2 linked regions of the Methylococcus capsulatus genome follow. The protein of the gene in region 2 interacts with the protein of the main gene of each other region in a pairwise test. Links are inferred from orthologs where the notes say so. Each region holds a gene or a part of one and is shown on either strand. Other genes may lie near its edges. The genes, in order: typA and rlmKL.

Region 1 (12,144 bases), 1.1 Mb from region 2 along the record:
TGATCAAGGCGGTCGGGGGTGGCAATTTCCTCATCCTGGCCGAATCGCAGCCGCAGGCGCTGGCCGCCTGCGAGGCGGCGATCGAGGCGATGCGTCGAATACCCAACGTCATCATGCCGTTCCCTGGCGGTGTCGTCCGTTCGGGTTCCAAGGTCGGCTCCAAGTACAAGACCCTGCCGGCATCGACCAACGACGCCTTTTGCCCGACCTTGAAAGGGCAAACGAGGACGGAGCTTTCGCCGGAAATCGAATCGGTGATGGAGATCGTGATCGACGGTTTGAGCGATGCCGACATCGCCCGGGCGATGCGCGCAGGCATCGAAGCGGCTTGCGGGCTGGGGGCAGCCAATGGCATCCGGCGTATCAGCGCCGGCAACTACGGCGGCAAGCTCGGGCCGTTCCTGTTCCATCTCCGCGAAATCATGGGCTGAACACCGTCCGGCCCCGGCCAACAAGGAATCGACTATGACTGCATTGAGCTTTACGCTGAAGTCGCCGTTGCGGCAGCGGCTGGATGTCTCGCCGCTCGTGCCGGATCTGCTGTTGGGCAAAGCGCCCAAGGAGATTGCCGCGCTGGACCTGCAGTACGGCAACCGCCGAATCGCCGCGGCAGAGCTGTTCGACATCGAAGGGGACGATGCGGAGTCGGTCCGTATTTCCGGCTCGCCGAAACTCGACTTCGCCGGCAGGGGGATGGCGCGGGGCTCTCTCATCATAGAGGGTGATGCCGGGGCTTACGCCGGTATGCACATGAAAGGAGGGTATTTGTGCGTGTCCGGTTCGACCGGTCTGTATGCGGCGTGCGAACTCAAGGGCGGTATCGTCGAGATTTGCGGCAATGCCGGTGATCTGCTCGGGAGCGCTCTCCCCGGCAACAAAAAAGGCATGTCGGAAGGGATCGTGATCGTTCGTGGCGATGCCGGAGACCGGGTCGGCGATCACATGCGCCGCGGATCGATTCTCATCGAAGGCAACGCCGGGATGTACCTGGGCGCCCGGATGACGGCCGGCACCATCGCCGTACGGGGACGCGTCGGCGCCTGCGCCGGTTACGCCATGAGGCGCGGAACCCTGTTGCTCTACGGTTCCCCGGTGGCCATCGGCGCCACTTTCAACGACTGCGGTTTGCATACCCTGGGTTTTCTGCCTTTGCTCCTCAAAGGCTACCAGGGTTTGAATACCTGCTTCTCCGACCCTCAGGCGCGCCGGTTGCGCGTGCGCCGTTTGGCTGGAGACCTGTCGGTCCAGGGCAAGGGCGAAATCCTTCTGGTCGCCTGAGCCTTGCGGTCTCCTCCGGCGCGCCGGACTTCTCGGCGTCCCGAGGCAAGCCGCCAGGAGGCCATGGTTCCCGCCGTTGTCGGATGGCGGGGGGCGTTTCGTCCCGCGCCGTCCGTTACCTTAATTCCGTCCATGGGCGCAGATTCATGACGTTGGCTCACCCGGCGAACCTGCGTCAAATTGCCGCAGATTTTTCTTGACAGCTTCGGGGCGGGTGATAGACTGCGACGCACCAAGAGGGCCGGCCAGCCTGAGGGCTGCGGTTCTAAGGGGTGGCAAGGATGCATAAACCAAGCAGGGAAGTGAGAGAAGATTCACCGGGCGATGCACCGGTGTTTATGTCCGATATAACAGTTGGAGGTAAAAATGGCAGCAACAACTTTGGGTGGTGCAGCCGCGGCCGAAGCGCCGCTGCTGGACAAAAAGTGGCTCACGTTCGCGCTGGCGATCTACACCGTGTTCTACATGTGGGTACGCTGGTACGAAGGTGTTTACGGCTGGTCCGCCGGTCTGGACTCGTTCGCGCCGGAGTTTGAAACCTACTGGATGAACTTCCTGTACACCGAGATCGTCCTGGAGATCGTGACGGCTTCGATCCTGTGGGGTTATCTCTGGAAGACTCGCGACCGCAACCTGGCCGCGCTGACCCCGCGTGAAGAGCTGCGCCGCAACTTCACCCACCTGACCTGGCTGGTGGCCTACGCCTGGGCCCTCTACTGGGGCGCTTCCTACTTCACCGAGCAGGACGGCACCTGGCATCAGACGATCGTGCGCGACACCGACTTCACGCCGTCGCACATCATCGAGTTCTATCTGAGCTACCCGATCTACATCATCACCGGTTTTGCGGCGTTCATCTACGCCAAGACGCGTCTGCCGTTCTTTGCGAAGGGCATTTCGCTGCCGTACCTGGTGCTGGTGGTGGGTCCGTTCATGATTCTGCCGAACGTGGGTCTAAACGAGTGGGGCCACACCTTCTGGTTCATGGAAGAGCTGTTCGTGGCGCCGCTGCACTACGGCTTCGTGATCTTCGGCTGGCTGGCGCTGGCCGTCATGGGCACCCTGACCCAGACCTTCTACAGCTTTGCCCAGGGCGGACTGGGACAATCCCTGTGTGAAGCCGTGGACGAAGGCTTGATCGCGAAATAAGGAACTTCGCAGGCCGGCGGGCCGGTGGGGGTGCTGGCGCACAGACCCCGGGCCGGACCGGCGGCCGGAAAGGACTCGCGGCGACGGGGGGCGGGTGGTCCCGGCTCCCGTCGAAAATAAGAAAACGACAAATTTGGAGGTAACTTTAATGAGTGCTGCGCAATCTGCGGTTCGTTCGCACGCCGAAGCGGTCCAGGTATCCCGGACCATCGACTGGATGGCGTTGTTCGTGGTGTTCTTCGTGATCGTGGGCTCGTACCACATTCACGCCATGCTCACCATGGGCGACTGGGACTTCTGGTCGGACTGGAAAGACCGGCGTCTGTGGGTCACCGTGACTCCGATCGTGCTGGTCACCTTCCCGGCGGCCGTCCAATCCTACCTGTGGGAGCGGTTTCGTCTGCCCTGGGGAGCGACTGTCTGCGTACTCGGCCTGCTGCTGGGTGAGTGGATCAACCGCTACTTCAACTTCTGGGGCTGGACCTACTTCCCGATCAACTTCGTGTTCCCCGCCTCGCTGGTGCCGGGCGCCATCATCCTGGACACCGTACTGATGCTGTCGGGCAGCTACCTGTTCACCGCCATCGTCGGTGCGATGGGTTGGGGTCTGATCTTCTACCCGGGCAACTGGCCGATCATCGCGCCGCTGCACGTGCCGGTGGAATACAACGGCATGCTGATGTCGGTTGCCGACATCCAGGGTTACAACTATGTGCGTACCGGCACGCCCGAGTACATCCGCATGGTAGAGAAGGGCACCCTGCGTACCTTCGGTAAGGACGTCGCCCCGGTATCGGCATTCTTCTCCGCGTTCATGTCGATCCTGATCTACTTCATGTGGCACTTCATCGGTCGCTGGTTCTCCAACGAACGGTTCCTGCAGAGCACCTGATCGGGCTGCGGCAAGACCTGTGAGTGAAAGACCGTCGTCCGGCTTGGCGACAGGCCGGCGAGTGACCCAACAGCAAGAACTCGAAAGAGGAGAGATCATGAAAACAATAAAGGACCGGATTGCAAAATGGTCTGCAATCGGACTGCTGTCCGCCGTGGCAGCCACCAGCTTCTATGCGCCGAGCGCCAGCGCCCACGGTGAAAAATCGCAGGCGGCGTTCATGCGCATGCGTACCATCCACTGGTACGACCTGAGCTGGTCGAAAGAGAAAGTCAAAATCAACGAAACCGTGGAAATCAAAGGCAAGTTCCACGTGTTCGAAGGCTGGCCGGAAACGGTCGACGAACCGGATGTGGCGTTCCTCAACGTCGGCATGCCGGGTCCGGTGTTCATCCGTAAGGAATCGTACATCGGTGGCCAGCTGGTGCCGCGCTCGGTGCGTCTGGAAATCGGCAAGACCTACGACTTCCGGGTGGTTCTCAAAGCCCGTCGTCCGGGTGACTGGCACGTTCACACCATGATGAACGTCCAGGGTGGCGGACCGATCATCGGCCCCGGCAAATGGATCACCGTGGAAGGCTCCATGAGTGAATTCCGCAACCCCATCACCACCCTGACCGGTCAGACGATCGACCTGGAGACCTACAACGAAGGCAACACCTACTTCTGGCACGCGTTCTGGTATGCCATCGGTGTCGCCTGGATCGCCTACTGGTCGCGTCGTCCGATCTTCATCCCCCGTCTGCTGATGGTGGATGCCGGTCGTGGGGACGAACTGGTCTCGGGCACCGACCGCAAGGTTGCGATGGGCTTCTTGGCCGCCACCATTCTGATCGTGGTCATGGCCATGTCCAGCACCAACAGCAAGTACCCGATCACCATCCCGCTGCAGGCCGGAACCATGCGTGGCATGAAGCCGCTGGAACTGCCGGCGCCGACGGTGTCGGTGAAAGTGGAAGACGCCACCTACCGCGTGCCGGGCCGCGCCATGCGGATGAAGCTGACCATCACCAACCATGGCAACAGCCCGATCCGGCTGGGTGAGTTCTACACCGCCTCGGTGCGTTTCCTGGATTCCGACGTGTACAAAGACACCACCGGTTATCCGGAAGACCTGCTGGCTGAAGACGGCCTGAGCGTCAGCGACAACAGCCCGATCGCGCCGGGTGAGACCCGCACGGTCGACGTGACGGCGTCGGATGCGGCATGGGAAGTGTATCGTCTGTCCGACATCATCTACGATCCGGACAGCCGCTTCGCCGGTCTGCTGTTCTTCTTCGACGCCACGGGCAACCGTCAGATCGTACAGATCGACGCCCCGCTGATCCCGTCGTTCATGTAATCGCCTGAGGGGGAGTCCTTCGGGACTCCCCTTGCGGTGGTGAAAGCCAAAACCCCCGACCGGCAACGGTCGGGGGTTTTTTTATGCCTGGCTTTGGATTTTCAGGTGCGAGCTTTCAAATAAAAGGCCCCGCCTTGGCGGGGCCTTTTGTCTAGTGCCGTGGGGGGACCGCTGTCAGGCCTCGGCGCTTCGGGAAGCCTTCTTTCGCTCGTGTTCCTGCAAGAGTTTCTTGCGGATACGAATGGTCTGGGGGGTCACTTCCACGAGTTCATCGTCATCGATGAATTCTATCGCCTGCTCGAGACTGAATTTGATCGCAGGTGTCAGCAGTATGTTTTCGTCGCTGCCGGCCGCCCGGATGTTGGTGAGCTGTTTGGCTTTCGTAGGGTTGACCACCAAATCGTTGCCCCGATTATGCACGCCTACGACCATGCCCTCGTATACTTCATCGCCATGTTCGACGAACAGGCGTCCCCGTTCCTGTAGATTGAACAATGAGAATGCCAGCGCCTTGCCCGACGTGTTGGAAATAAGCGCCCCATTGGTTCTTTGTCCAATCGCGCCTTTCTTGACCGGTCCGTAGTGATCGAATATGTGATACAGCAGGCCGGTTCCGGAAGTCGTGGTGAGAAATTCGGTTTGAAATCCGATGAGGCCGCGGGAAGGAATAAGGTATTCGAGACGCACGCGTCCCTGGCCGTCCGGCACCATGTTCTGGAGGTCGCCTTTACGCTCACCGAGCTTTTCCATGACGGCACCCTGATGTGCTTCCTCCACTTCGATCGTCACGAATTCATACGGTTCGCAAGGTTCGCCGTCGATTTCCCGAATGATAACTTCGGGTCTGGAAACGGCCAGCTCGTAACCTTCCCTTCGCATGTTTTCGATTAAAATGGAAAGATGCAGTTCACCACGGCCGGAAACCGTGAATTTGTCCGGGTCGGCCGTATCCTCCACCCGCAGTGCAACGTTGTGGATCAGTTCCCTATTCAGTCTGTCGCGAATCTGCCTTGACGTCAGAAACTTGCCTTCCCTTCCTGCGAAAGGCGAATTGTTTACCTGAAAGGTCATGCTCACCGTGGGTTCGTCCACGGTGAGCGGGGGGAGCTGTTCTGCAAACCCCACTGCGCAAAGCGTATCCGAAATCTCGAGCCCCTCGATACCGGTGAAGGCAATGATATCGCCGGCGCTTGCCTCTTCCCTTTCGATGCGTTCGAGGCCGTGGAACGCCAGAACCTGAAGAATGCGTGCCGCGCCCTGCCTGCCATCGCGTTTGATCAGTGTGACGGGGGTATTCCTTTTGATGGTTCCTCGGGTGATTCTGCCGATGCCAATGACTCCCACATAGGAATTGTAATCGAGACTGCTGACCTGCATCTGAAACGGCCCGTCGATATCCACGTCGGGCGGCGATACATGATTCACGATGGCTTCGAACAGCGGCTCGAGCGTTCCTTCCGTGATATCGGGATTCAATCCCGCATAGCCATTCAGCGCCGAGCAGTAGATGACCGGAAAATCGAGCTGGGCTTCGGTAGCGCCGAGGCGGTCAAACAAATCGAAAGTCTGGTCGAGCACCCAGTCCGGACGGGCGCCGGGACGATCGATTTTGTTGATCACTACGATGGGGTGCAGCCCCATGGCGAAGGCTTTCTGAGTGACGAAGCGAGTCTGTGGCATGGGGCCGTCCACGGCATCGACCAACAGCAACACCGAATCGACCATGGAAAGGACGCGCTCGACCTCGCCGCCGAAGTCAGCGTGGCCGGGTGTGTCTACGATGTTGATACGGTAATCCCGCCACTTGATGGCCGTATTTTTTGCGAGGATGGTGATGCCTCGCTCTTTCTCCAGGTCGTTGGAGTCCATGACGCGCTCCCCCACCCGCTCATGAGCAGCGAAGGTGCCGCTTTGCTGGAGCAGTTTGTCGACTAAGGTGGTTTTGCCGTGGTCGACGTGGGCGATGATCGCTATGTTGCGTAATTTTTCTACCATGTTTCTCAAAGGGTGTCGGGTGGGAAAAAAGAAAGCACCCAGCTTCAAGCCGAAGCCGGGTGCTTATGGAAAATTTGACCGCGATTTCAGTTTTGCGGTTTCGCGGAGAACGACGGCTCGCTCCGATGTGAAAGCCGACTTACCCTGCTCACCCTTTCTCTTTGAAAGGAGCGGGAAGCCGCTTTCCGCATCCGGGGCGGCCGGTCGTCATGACGGTCAGTTTTGTTCCCAAGGCAGACCTCGAAAACGCCAACCTCCTCTCGAGCTGCGATGGCGGTCGTCGTCCAGAGGGCCTTCGAAACCTTCGCATATATTGTACAGTTTCAAATAGCCGGCCGCTGCCAACTGTTCCGCGGCTTCCTGGGACCGCTGCCCGCTTCTGCACAGGAGCAGGACCGGCGTCGCAACATCGGGTACGAGCTGCTTGACCCCTTCGAGGAAATCGGGATTGATTCGCCAACCGGGTGCAAATTTCCAGGGAACATTTTTCGCCTCCGGCGGGTGCCCGATCATCGCGAATTCGATGGGGTCACGCACGTCGAGAAGAACGTGCTCGGGATGGTTCAGCATGAACTGCCAGGCGGCAGCGGGGTCGATCTGCTCGATCATGATTCGGGTCTCTGGCCTACAAGAAAAGCTTCGTCGCGTTGGCCGGCATCCGGTCGGCCTGCCCGTGCTTCATCCCGGTAATAACGGATCAGCAACCCATCAAAGAGCCGGATGAGTTCGTTGTCGTGCAGCAGGAAGCGCGGGTTGCTGGGACCGTAATCACTGCTCTTGCTCTTCACGAAAGTCTGATAGAACAACAAGCCGCCCGGTCTGAGTGCGTCCACGATCGCCCGCACCAGCGTTCGCTCGAGGAACCGGGTTACGACGACCACATCATAATGTTCGGTGGCCCATTGGCATTCCATGACATCGCCGACGCGGGCGTGGATGGGCAGACCTTCCATGCGCGCGGTATGGGCCAGCGCTTCGATTCCCGCCTCGGAAATATCGATGGCGTCCACCTCGAACCCCCGCCGAGCCAGAAACAGGGCATTGCTTCCGAGTCCGCAGGCAAGGTCCAGCGCCCTGCCGCCAGCTGGCAGGAGGTGCTCGTTCTGGGACAGTACCGTGGCGACATCGGGGAAGGGAGCCTTCCATTCCCGATAGATCCGGTCCCACTTTCGCCGGGTCGTCTCGGTGTCCATCGTCAACCCCGGTGAGATTCTCCCTGAAACATCTGTTCGATGATCGGAATCACCTTCTTGTCGAGCAAGAACATGATGACATGATCCCCTTCTTCTATGACCGTGTCATGATGGACTTGTATCACCTCTTTGTCTCTGACCAGGGCACCCATGACCACGCCCGGCGGAATAGCGATGCGGTCTATCGGTATGCCGATCACCTTCGATTTGCCGGGCGTTCCGTGTGCGACCGCTTCGAGCGCTTCGGCGGCGCCGTGGCGCAGCGAATGGACCTGGACTACATCGCCCTTGCGGATATGACGGAGGAGGGCGCCTATGGTGGATTGCTGTGGTGAAATGACCAGATCGATCTGGTTGGGGTCGACGATATCCGCATAAGCGGCTTTGTTGACCAGACTGATGACGCGCCGTGCACCCAGCCGTTTGGCCAGCATCGCGGACAGGATGTTGACTTCATCGTCATTGGTGATGGCACAGAAAATGTCCGTGGTTTCGATGTTTTCGCTCAGCAGCAGTTCCTTGTCGGAAGCATCTCCCAGCAACACTACGGTATTGGTCAGGTCGCCCGCGATCTTCTTGGCGCGATCGGCGTTTTTCTCGATGACCTTGACTTGATAGCGTTGTTCCAATGCCTGCGCCACCCGCTTGCCGATATGTCCGCCTCCGGCGAACATGAGCCGTCTGTAAGGCTTGTCGAGTTCACGCAGCTCACTCATTACATCACTGATTTCTTCGGACGAGGCCATGAAGAACACTTCGTCGCCGTGCTCTATCGTCTGTCGTCCATTCGGGACGATGGGACGGCCATTGCGGAAAATTGCGGTGATCCGGGCATGGACATTGGGCATGTGCTGGTGAAGCTCGCGAATTTCCCGGCCGACCAAAGGTCCTCCGCTCAGCGCCCGGACCGATACCAGGCGGATCCGTCCTCCGGCGAAATCCAGAACCTGGGATGCGCCTGGACATTGCAGCAGCCGTTCGATCATCTGGGTGACGATCTGTTCGGGACTGATGACTACGTCGATGGGCACGCCTTCCTTGCAGAATATCTCCGGGTAGCTCAGGTATTCGATGGCACGCACCCGCGCGATCTTCTTCGGAATGTTGAACAGGGTGTGCGAGATCTGGCAGGCCAGCATGTTGGTTTCATCATCGCTGGTCACGGCGATGAGCATGTCGGCGTCGTCGGCGCCCGCGCGCTTTAGCACCGTGGGATGCGCCGCATTACCCTGTACGGTGCCGATGTCGAAGCGGTCGTGCAGTTCCCGCAGGACACTGGTCTGTTTATCGACGACGACGATGTCGTTGTCCTCGCTGCAAAGGCTGGCCAGAACACTCGTGCCGACCTGACCGGCTCCCAGGATAATGATCTTCATCAGCGCTTGTCTTTGAACTTGATACCCAACGCATTGAGCTTTCGGTACAAATGCGTACGCTCCAGGCCGATGGCCTGGGACAGCCGTGCGACGCTGCCGCCGTACTTGTCCAGATGGTATTCGAGATAGGTCTTTTCGAAGCGTTCGCGGGCTTCTTTCAGCGGAAGCTCGAAAAAGTCGGATTTGCCTTCCGCTTTCAGGGCATCGGTGGTGCCGCCGAGGATGGATTTGACCTCATCCAGTGAGACATCTTCGCCGCTGCCCAGAATCAACAGCCGCTGGACCAGGTTTTTCAACTCCCGGACATTGCCGTGCCATGCGTAGTGACGTAAAAAGTTTTGCACCGAGACCGGAAAACGCCGAAAGGGGAGCTTCTCCCGGCTGACGAAATAGTCCACATAAAACCGGAGCAATTCAGGGACATCCTCACTGTGTTCCCGAAGCGGCGGAATCTTGAGCGTGACGGTGTTCAGCAGATAAAACAGTTCCCGGCGGAAAAGTCCGGCGCGGACCGCATCGTCCAGGGGCACATGCGTCGATGCGACGAGCCGGAAATCCGCATGGATGGGTTCGGTGCCGCCGACGCGGTAAAACACGCCGGTTTCCAGCGCCCCAAGGAGACGGACCTGGGTTTCCGGCTCGAGGTCGGAGACATCCTCGAGAAACAGCGTGCCTCCGTGGGCCTGTTCCAGCAATCCCCTGCGGATTTTTCCATTGTTTTCACTGCCGAAGAATTCGATGGCGGATGCAGCGGGCGAAATGGTGCCGGCGGCCACTTCCAGGAACGGCCCGGAACGGCGTGAGCTGTGGGCATGCAGGTAACGCGCGGCGGTTTCTTTGCCGCTGCCGGCCTCTCCGACCAAAAGAACCCGTGCGTCGTGCTGGGCGATGCGTTTGATCTGCTCCCGCAGCAGCTCCATCGACGCGCTCTTGCCGACCAGTTCCACCGGCACCATTTCGGCCGCACGCTTCACTCCCACGGTTTCGCGCTTCAAGCGGACCGACTCCAGTGCCCGCTCCACGGTGATCAAGAGTTTCGCCATCGAGATGGGCTTTTCCAGCACGTCGTGGGCACCCAGGCGGGTGGCTTCTATGGCGGTTTCCACCGTGGCGTGGCCGGACATCATGATGACGGGGCAGTCGATCGCTCCGCTTTCCAGCCATTCCCGGAGCAGCGAAATGCCGTCCTCGTCCGGCATCCAGATATCCAGCAGGACCAAGTCCGGCCGATGTTCCCGGACGGCCTGGCGGGCGGCAGCCCCGTTGTTGGCGGCGACTACCGCATAGCCTTCGTCGGTGAGGATGTCCTGCACCAGTCCCCGGATGTCGGGCTCGTCATCGACGACCAATATGCAGCCTTGATTCATGATTTCGCTCCAGAGCTCCCGCCACTTGCTTCGGCTCTAATGTCTGTTTCTGGAACCGGGAACCGGATGATGAAGCCGGCACCCTGCTGGTACCCGTTTTCCACGCGGATGGTCCCACCATGCTCCTCGATGATCTTTTTGACGATCGCAAGCCCCAGGCCGGTGCCCTTGGTCTTGGTGGTGACGTAGGGTTCGAAAATCCGATCTGCCTGGTCCTTCGGAATGCCGGGGCCGTCGTCACGGACGGTCAGTTGCACGAAGGATTCTCCCTGGTCGATTGTCTTGCGAAGAATAAAGCACATCTTACCTTGAGTGGACGGCGACAGGGCTTCCTGTGAGTTCTTGATGAGATTGTGCAAGACCTGTCGCAGTTGCAGCGGATCGGCGGAAATTCTGGGCAGATCCGGTGTTTCATCGATTTCGAAGGTGAGGCCGGATTGTGGCGGGTACAAGGCCAGCACTTCCTCCACGATTTCGGCCAGCGCAACCCGCCGGAGCTGGATGGTCGAAGATCTCGCATACTCGGCGAAGGCGTTGACCATGGCTTTCAGCGCCTCGACCTGATGCACGATGGTGCGGGTCGAACGGTCCAGGATTTCCGCATCGCGGGCGTCGAGCCGGTTGGCCAGCTTGTGATGCAGCCGTTCGGCGGAGAGCTGGATCGGTGTGAGCGGATTCTTGATCTCGTGGGCCAGGCGCCGGGCGATTTCGCTCCACGCCGCCTGGCGCTGGGCCAGGATCAGTGCCGTCACATCTTCGAATACCACCACGGCGCCGAGTTTTTCGCCGTTGCCGTTGAACAAGGGGGTGCCATGGCAATACAGCTCACGGCGGCCGGAGGGGCCGACGAAAGCCATTTCGCCCTGCCAGGTGCCTGCGCCCTTTTCCAGCCAGCGTTCGATACGGTCCAGCGGTTCGGCGAGATAGGGATGTTTGGCTTTGAGCCGGCCGAGTGGGAGGCCCAGGTAATCGTGGGCGGGAACATCCAGAATGTCGTCCACGGCCCGGTTGGCGGTGAGAAGCCGGGAGGCGTTGTCGAAGCTGAGCACACCCGAGGACAGATTGGACAGTACGGTTTCGAGATAGGTGCGCTGGCGCTCGACTTCGAGCCGTGACAGCCGGGCTTCTTCGCTGGCCAGAGCGAGTTTTTCTGTCATCGTATTGAACGATTCGACCAGAAAGCCGAGTTCGTCTTTCGCCCGCACTGCGAGGCGCTGGCCGTAGCGGCCTTCGGCGACCGCGCGCGTGCCCTGGGCCAGCCGCCGCACCGGCGCGACGATGCGGCGGATGCTCACGAAGGCCACCCAGATGGCTGCCAGGAGGCTGAGCAGCAATACCAATGACAGTGTGAGGATGAACGTGTGCTTGAGGGAACTGCGGAGGAAGCCGAGTTCCTTGTAGTGCACGTAGGCCGCTTCGACCGTGCTGGCAAGCTGGGAGATTCGCAGCGGTACGGGAAACACGGCCTGCAGGAACAGAGGATCATCGGAAGGGATGGCCACGACGGCACGGATCTGTAGATTACCATCCGGGTTGGGTTCCAGGCGGACAG
Region 2 (7,080 bases):
ATGCCGTCCTTGTTAAGCGCGACCGTGCTGCGCGAAACCGAGTTGCGGACGTTGCCTCCGATCGCTTCCACGCTTCCATCATTGCGTTGCACCACGATGTCGCAGTGCAGCTTAGTATCTTCCAGCATGTAGGTTTCCAGCGGCCGGGTCACACTGGGTAGGCCATAGCGCTCCCGGCTGGCGCAGATGAGGTCGCCTGGCCGGGGACTGTATTCCTTGATGGAGTGAGGAATGAAAGAGGAATTTGGGCCGTCGGACTTGCGGATGATCTGGCTTAGATAAACCCAATGGGCGCTGGCCGGGGGAAACTGGCTTTCCGGCACACCGGCCATTCCCATCACCCAGCTCACAAAGGCGGCCGACCAGGGCTGGGAACAGTTGAGACCGGACAGCCCCGGCTTGTTCACCGCCTGCCAGTAGCGGCTGACACGCTGGATACGGGATTCGTCCTCATCCTCCCAGTAGCCCACATGCGGAATGCTTTCCTCCCCACCATCGTAGATGACCCGCTGGGAGCCGAAGAATTCCCACTCAGTGTTGGCAAGTGCCAGTATCCGGCGCTTGATCACTGACAGTGCCGGTTCCCTCGCGGCAGGCTTTTCGGTCAACGCCACCGGCCCGACAGCGGGCTGAGTCGGTGCCTTCTTCGCACCGCTGCAGCCGGAAAGAGCGATGCACAACGCCAAAGCGCCGAGGCCCCGCCCGGCATGCCACCGACGATTTCCCCGATTCAAACGATTCATCCCGATGTTCCGACAAGGTTTCCCGATGGACCTGCTTTTTCCAGTCCGGCCCCGAAGCCACCGCTTCGCGTCGTTTCACCTTAACGCGGCGGGCGCCGGGCCTCCCGGAACCAGACCCGGTACTGCTCCATGCGCGCCGCCTGATCCGCAGGCGCATGCCGGGTGCAGGTGGAGTACTCTTCGGTTCCGCGCCCGGCGCCCCAACGCACCTCCACACAATCGTTCGGATTATACGCAACTTCCAGGGCTTTCCGGCGGGCAAACACCTCGGCGAGCGAAAGCCGCCAGGGACTGCCGTCGCTGCGGCGGTAGACGATATACGCCTCGCTGAGACGTTCAGCGTCCAAGCGCTCCAGTTGTGCCTTGACCTCCATCGGCGACTGGCCGTGCAGGGCGAAAAGTTCCGGATAGCGCACCACCTGGTCGGGAAGCTGCGACATGACGTTGAGTGCGATGATCAACCGCATATCACGCGACGGCGTGGAATAGTCCTCCCACGGACCGACAGTCTCGAAAACCGCACTGCCGGAGGGCATGGGGATGACGGCACCGGGATGCTTCCGGACATACGCTTCGCCGTTTTCCACCGAAGCCACCCGCGTCTCCAGTTGCTCCATCAAGGCCTCGAACATGGCCTCGTAAGCCTGCCTGGGGTCCAGTCGCTGCGGGTTGATCAGCCGCCCCATGTCGGCATAAAAGTCCTCGGGTGACAGCTCGCCCTGTTCGTCCGAATACGGTGCGATCAAGGCCGAGTGGCTCAGTTCCGCGTTGCCGGGGACACGGACGGCAGCACTGGCGGACAGGAGCGGCCGGAACGCTTTGAAGCCAGGTCCTGCACCCCTCACGTCGTCGGCGAAGAGAAACGTCCCCTCCCAGAACCGCTTGCGGCTGATGGAGTTGTCAGGCTGTGCATCCACGGCGAGCAGCATGCCGTTCCGGTCCGCCGACTGCGGGACCCATTGGGCGATCATGAGCACGTGGCCGTAGGGGTCGGCGTAGACCGTCCCCGGCCACAGATACTCCCGCTTGAGCGGCACCGGGTAGAAATCCGTGGCACTGTCGCGGAGGCCGGTGCGGGCGCTGCCCGAATGCACCGTATCCATCACCTTGCGAACGACTGCCGTAAACATGCCCGCCGGCACAGGGCCCCGCGTGAAGCCTTCAGCGACGTTCGCCGCACCACAGCGCGGCGGCTGGCTGGCCGCACCCCGGCTGCAGGCGCGGTAGGCCATGGGCAAGCCGATTTTCCAAGCGAAATAGGCGCGCAGGTAATACGGCAGATCCGCGCAATCGGGATCAGTCGGAATACGCCGGTCCTCGCCCGCCCCGAAGTAGTCGTACAGAAAATTGCGGGACGGGTCCGTCAGCACCGGCTTGAGCGAAGGGAAATTGACGCTTTCCGCAAGCGGAAAATCGAACAGCATTTCGATCCAGGCGGAAAAGAAGGCCTCGGTAGCCCGGTCCCATCGCCCCGGCCGGCTGGCCACCGTGCCGCCATCCACACTCAGGTCCAGGCAGGCGACGGTTCCCTCCGCGCCGCGCGCCTCCACCCGATACTCCCCCCGCGCCGCCCGGCCAGTCTCCACCGCCAGGCTCCAAGGCGGACCGCCCCGGCGCTCCGGCTCAAGCGGCAGACTGGTTCCATCGGGAGCACGCACCGACAGGTTCCGGATTGGGACGTCGGCCGAAACCGCCATTATCCTCAGTGATTCGCCCGGCACGGGAATGCGCGGCGAGATCCGGATCGAAGCGCCGGATGCCGTGGGCCCGCACGGCGGCAAACTGGAAACTTCAGCGGCGGCCTCCCCCAGTATTCCGGCGAGACTCAGCACGGTAATCCCTCGACACCACAACGCTCTGAACATCGATCACCCGTCAATTCAAGGCACGGCGTCACTGGCCGCGGTATCCCGCCCCGATCATAGCAGAGAACGGGCGGCACAAGCCGCCGAGACGGGAGGGACCGACTTGCAGCCAAACCGTTAAAGTTTTGATCCCGATCAAAATTTCATTGCTCCAGAATCCGTATAGTCCAACTCCGGGCTTCGCGCCCCAATCTGGCGCACGAGGCCGCGTCCAGAATCACACACTAAAACGAGGAGGAAAAAATCCATGGCATTAATGACGTGGACCGCAGCAGAATTCGGCACCAACGTGGGCTTTGCCGACGACCAGCACAAAACCATTTTCGATATGGTCAACAAGCTGCACGATACCGCTGCCACGGGCAATCGCGCCGAAATCGGTAAGCAACTGGACGCGCTGATCGATTACGTCGTCATGCACTTCAAATCCGAAGAAACCGAGATGCAGAAGAAAGACTACGCCGACTTCGCCGCGCACAAGGCCGAGCACGATAAGCTCGTCGGCGTTTGCGCCGACCTGCAGAAGAAGTTCCATGCCGGTGAGGCCGAAGTGAACCAGGACACCACTCGCTTCGTCCGTGACTGGCTGGTCAACCACATCCCCAAAGTCGACAAACTTTACGGCCCTTGCCTGAGCGCATAAAGATCGCGTTCTCCCTGGCCCCGCTCCGGCGGGGCTGTCCGTCTCCCGGAGGCACGGATGCCTCCACTTCTGGACTTTTCGCCGCTCCCCTCTATATCGCGAGGGCGCTTGATGGCATGATTGCGCGGCCTTGCCCCCGTCCTTCGCCCCCATCGACCGGAGCGCCCGCCATGACCATCCTCAGCATCATTTTGATCACCTTCGTCTCCGGGTTGACGAGCATGGGCATCCATGGCCTCATCCAGCGGCGGGTGGACCACCGCAAACAGCGTAATCTCAACGACGTGGCGGCGGCCGTATACACCAATTTCGGTGTACTGTTCAGCCTCATCCTGGGCATCCTGGTCGGCCAGGGGGAAGAGCGGCGGGGGGATATTTCCTCCGCCGCCGTGCATGAAGCCGCCATCCTCATGGACCTGGTCAATGTGGCGGAAGCCTATGACGCATCGGTCGGACATGCCGTGCACGCCGCTGCAATCGGCTACGCGAGCGCCGTCATCGAGCAGGAATGGCCTCTGCTGGTCGAACATCAGGGCGGGCGGATCAAACGCGCGCCGTTGGAGCAGTTGTGGCGGATCAGCAAGTCGATCGACCCGGCCGAGCCGCGCGGCCAGGCGCTCTACGACACGACGGTCTCGATGCTGGAAAACCTGGCCGAAGCCCGCTACGAGCGGATCTCCGTGGCGAACGACGATCTGAGCGAACTGCTCCGGTTCGTGCTATGGGTGGGGGCTGCTTTCACCATCGCTTTCCTTTGGTTCTTCGGTGCCGAAAACCAGAAAGTCCAGCTTCTGCTGACCGGCATCGTGACCAGCATGCTGTCATTGGTACTGATTCTGGTGTTGTCCATGAACAACCCCCTAGCGGGCGATCTGGGCATACGACCGGAACCGTTTGTCAAGCTGTTGCAGGACTTGTCCTCGCCGTCCTGAAGGACCTCAGTCTTCGCGCAGCACCGCAAACTCGGCAAACTCGCCGGTGACTGCCGTTTCCCGGACGTCGAGCCCGGCCACTCGCGCCAGCGGCGGACCATGCCGGCACCAGACCAACAAGGCGTCTACGCTTTCCGCATCGCCCTCGGCGACCAGCTCCACCCGCCCGTCCGGAAGGTTGCGCACCCAACCAGTCAGCCCCAGCTCCGAAGCCTTCCGGGCCGCCGACGCCCGATACCAAACCCCTTGCACCCGTCCTGCGACAAGGACATGAACCCGCTTCATTTTTCCCACTCGCTCCTGATCTTTCACCGCTGACGGCTCGGCGCGAGAATACGCCAGCATGCATGGATTTTGGGGTTACGCTCGAAATCCTTCGGCAAGGTGAGGCGGCTGATGTCCTCCATCGCGCAGCCTGCCAGCTCCGTTTCATCCAGTTTGAACCGGCGGCAATTGGTGGAAAAAATCAGCATACCGCCGGGTTCGAGCAGAGATATAACCTTTTTCAGCAGCGACCCCTGGTCGCGCTGAATGTCGAAGCTGCCCGCCATCCGCTTGGAATTCGAGAACGTCGGCGGATCGAGGAAAATCAGGCCGTAGCGGCGCCCGCGGTTGACCGCCTGATCCAGCCAATCCAGACAATTGGCCTGGATGCGCAGGTGATGGCGCTCCCCGAAGCCGTTCAGGGCCAGGTTGCGACCTGCCCAGTCGAGATAGGTGCGCGACATGTCGACCGTGGTAGTCGAGGCCGCGCCGCCGCCGGCTGCGTATACCGTCGCCGTGCCGGTATAGGCGAACAGGTTGAGGAAATGGCGATCGCGCGCCGCCTGCTGGATCAGGCCGCGGGTGATACGGTGGTCGAGGAACAAGCCGGTGTCCAGGTAGTCCTCGAAGTTGACCCAGAAGCGCCAGCCGCCCTCCTCCACCATATGGAAATGCGCGGTCTGGTCCTGTTTGAAATACTGCGCATCGCCCTTTTGACGCCGCCGCACCTTGAGGAAAATCTGCTCACGCGGCACTTGCAGCACCTCTGGAATCATGGCGACCGCGCCGGCCAAGCGGCTTTGCGCCTTCGCGGGATCGACGCTGGCAGGCGCTTCGTATTCCTGCACATGAACCCAGAGCTTCTCGCCCTGGTAGATATCCACTGCCACAGCGAATTCAGGGAGGTCGGCGTCGTACAGCCGGTAGCAGCTCACCCCGCTCTTGCGTGCCCAGGTTCCCAGATTGCGCAGATTCTTGCGCAGGCGGTTGGCGAACATTTCGGCTTGTTCTGCGGGGACGGCGCCGCGCCCGGCTTGTTGCATGATCTGCCGCAGCTTCTTCTGGCCTTCGGTCTCCGGCGCCCCGGAGCGCGGAATGAAGAAGCGTTCGGGCGCGATGTCGAACAGGAACAGCCGACACTCCAGCGCGCCGTTGTAGAGCGTGTAGTAATGCCCCGCCCGTATCCCGATCTGGAAAGCCAGTTCGAAATTCCCGGTCAGCAGGGCGGCTTTCCAACCCTGGAAATGCTGCTTCAAGGCTTCGCCGAATTCGTGGTAGACCGGGATCAGACTTTCGATATCGCCCAGCCGTTCGCCGTAAGGCGGATTGACTACGACTAGCCCCACCGCCCCCTTCGGGCGTGCATCGGCGGCAGCCTTGCGTTCGACGTGGATCCTGCCGCGCAGGCCCGCCCTGTCGATATTGTTGAGTGCCAGATGGATGGCGCTGCGGTCCCTGTCGTAGCCGAGGATGGGTGGCAACCGCGCGAGCCCGGCAGCGCCCCGCTCGCGGGCTTCGATCAACAGCTTCCGCCAGAGTTCCAGGTCGTGACCCTTCCAGGCGAGAAAGCCGAAATACTCGCGCAACGAGCCGGGAGCGATGTCTGCCGCGAGCAACGCACCTTCGATCAGCAGTGTGCCGGAACCGCACATGGGATCGATCAGACTGCCGCCCCGGGCCGCCATGTCCGGCCAGCCGGCACGGATCAGGACCGCCGCCGCCAGGTTCTCCTTGAGCGGCGCCGGCCCAGCCTCGGTGCGATAGCCGCGCCGGTGCAGGCTGTCCCCCGAAAGATCCAGACTGATGACTGCCTGATCGGCATCCAGGTGCACCTTGACGCGAATGTCGGGCCGTTCGAGCCGCACCGAGGGCCGCCGTCCGCAGTGTTCGAGAAACTGATCGGCGATCGCGTCCTTGACCTTCTGGGCACCGAACAAGGTATGGGTGATAGCCGAACGGCGCGAGGAAAAATCTACGGCGAGCGTGGCATCGGGCCCGAAATGCCGGCTCCAGTCGGTGCGCTGCACACCGTCGTAGAGCACCTCGGGCGTCGCCGCGGCGAAGCGGTCCAGGGGCATCAATATCCGGTTGGCCAGCCGCGACCACAGACAGGCGCGATATGCCGTTTCCAGCGTGCCGCGGAATTCGACCCCGGCGCGGGCTTCCTTGACGGATTCGGCACCCAACCCGTCCAGTTCACGGACGAGCAAAGGTTCCAGGCCCTTGGGGGTCGTAGCGAAAAAATCTCGAGTCATGGGCATGATGAATCGATCGAACTATCAGGTAGAGGCCGAGGCGACCCAGTCGCGCAGGCTCACGCCGGCCAGGGCGGCGGACAACGAGGTCTCGGCGGCGGCCAGCCCCACCGCGACCGGCTCCGGAATCGGCAGACCGTCTGCCTTTCCGCGCAAGGCTTCGAACACCTCGAGCACAGCGATCGTCGCCGGATCACGGGCGGGCAGGAAACCCGGACGGCCGTGGTCAATGGCAACGATGAAGCCAGCCTGCTGCAGCAGTGCCAGCAGTTCCCCCACCAGGACTTCCGGCAGGTTGAGCGATTCGGCCAAATCGGGGAGACCAGGCGGAGATTGTCCGGCCATGAAACGCCGGACGATCAGGTACATGAGCGCTAT

Evidence for each region.
Region 1: the proteins of rlmKL (region 2) and typA interact in binary tests that used the Escherichia coli proteins (3 or more experiments, as listed by UniProt). The link is inferred for Methylococcus capsulatus from one-to-one orthologs.

What each region holds. Positions count from the first base shown.
Region 1 is NZ_CP104311.1:774,055-786,198, reverse strand. The notes cover bases 4,247-7,162. They hold typA (translational GTPase TypA), read right to left. Parts: upstream 6,657-7,162; coding sequence 4,836-6,656; downstream 4,247-4,835. Other genes in these bases: N4J17_RS03695 (rhodanese-like domain-containing protein), read right to left, coding at 6,873-7,162; amoB (bacterial ammonia monooxygenase, subunit AmoB), read left to right, coding at 4,247-4,661. Outside these bases: fhcD (formylmethanofuran--tetrahydromethanopterin N-formyltransferase), read left to right, coding at 1-431; N4J17_RS03720 (formylmethanofuran dehydrogenase subunit C), read left to right, coding at 466-1,278; bacterial ammonia monooxygenase, subunit AmoC, read left to right, coding at 1,645-2,427; bacterial ammonia monooxygenase, subunit AmoA, read left to right, coding at 2,576-3,319; more of amoB, read left to right, coding at 3,417-4,246; more of N4J17_RS03695, read right to left, coding at 7,163-7,265; N4J17_RS03690 (class I SAM-dependent methyltransferase), read right to left, coding at 7,262-7,849; Trk system potassium transporter TrkA, read right to left, coding at 7,852-9,225; N4J17_RS03680 (sigma-54-dependent transcriptional regulator), read right to left, coding at 9,225-10,592; N4J17_RS03675 (sensor histidine kinase), read right to left, coding at 10,589-12,144. UniProt on the Escherichia coli protein: A 50S ribosomal subunit assembly protein with GTPase and nucleotide-independent chaperone activity, required for 50S subunit assembly at low temperatures, may also play a role in translation.
Region 2 is NZ_CP104311.1:1,882,933-1,890,012, reverse strand. What follows is about bases 4,101-7,080. They hold rlmKL (bifunctional 23S rRNA (guanine(2069)-N(7))-methyltransferase RlmK/23S rRNA (guanine(2445)-N(2))-methyltransferase RlmL), read right to left. Parts: upstream 6,709-7,080; coding sequence 4,492-6,708; downstream 4,101-4,491. Other genes in these bases: N4J17_RS09330 (YhjD/YihY/BrkB family envelope integrity protein), read right to left, coding at 6,727-7,080; N4J17_RS09340 (acylphosphatase), read right to left, coding at 4,190-4,468; N4J17_RS09345 (DUF4239 domain-containing protein), read left to right, coding at 4,101-4,183. Outside these bases: N4J17_RS09360 (DUF2272 domain-containing protein), read right to left, coding at 1-743; N4J17_RS09355 (hypothetical protein), read right to left, coding at 824-2,401; N4J17_RS09350 (bacteriohemerythrin), read left to right, coding at 2,856-3,251; more of N4J17_RS09345, read left to right, coding at 3,422-4,100. UniProt on the Escherichia coli protein: Specifically methylates the guanine in position 2445 (m2G2445) and the guanine in position 2069 (m7G2069) of 23S rRNA. Methylation occurs before assembly of 23S rRNA into 50S subunits.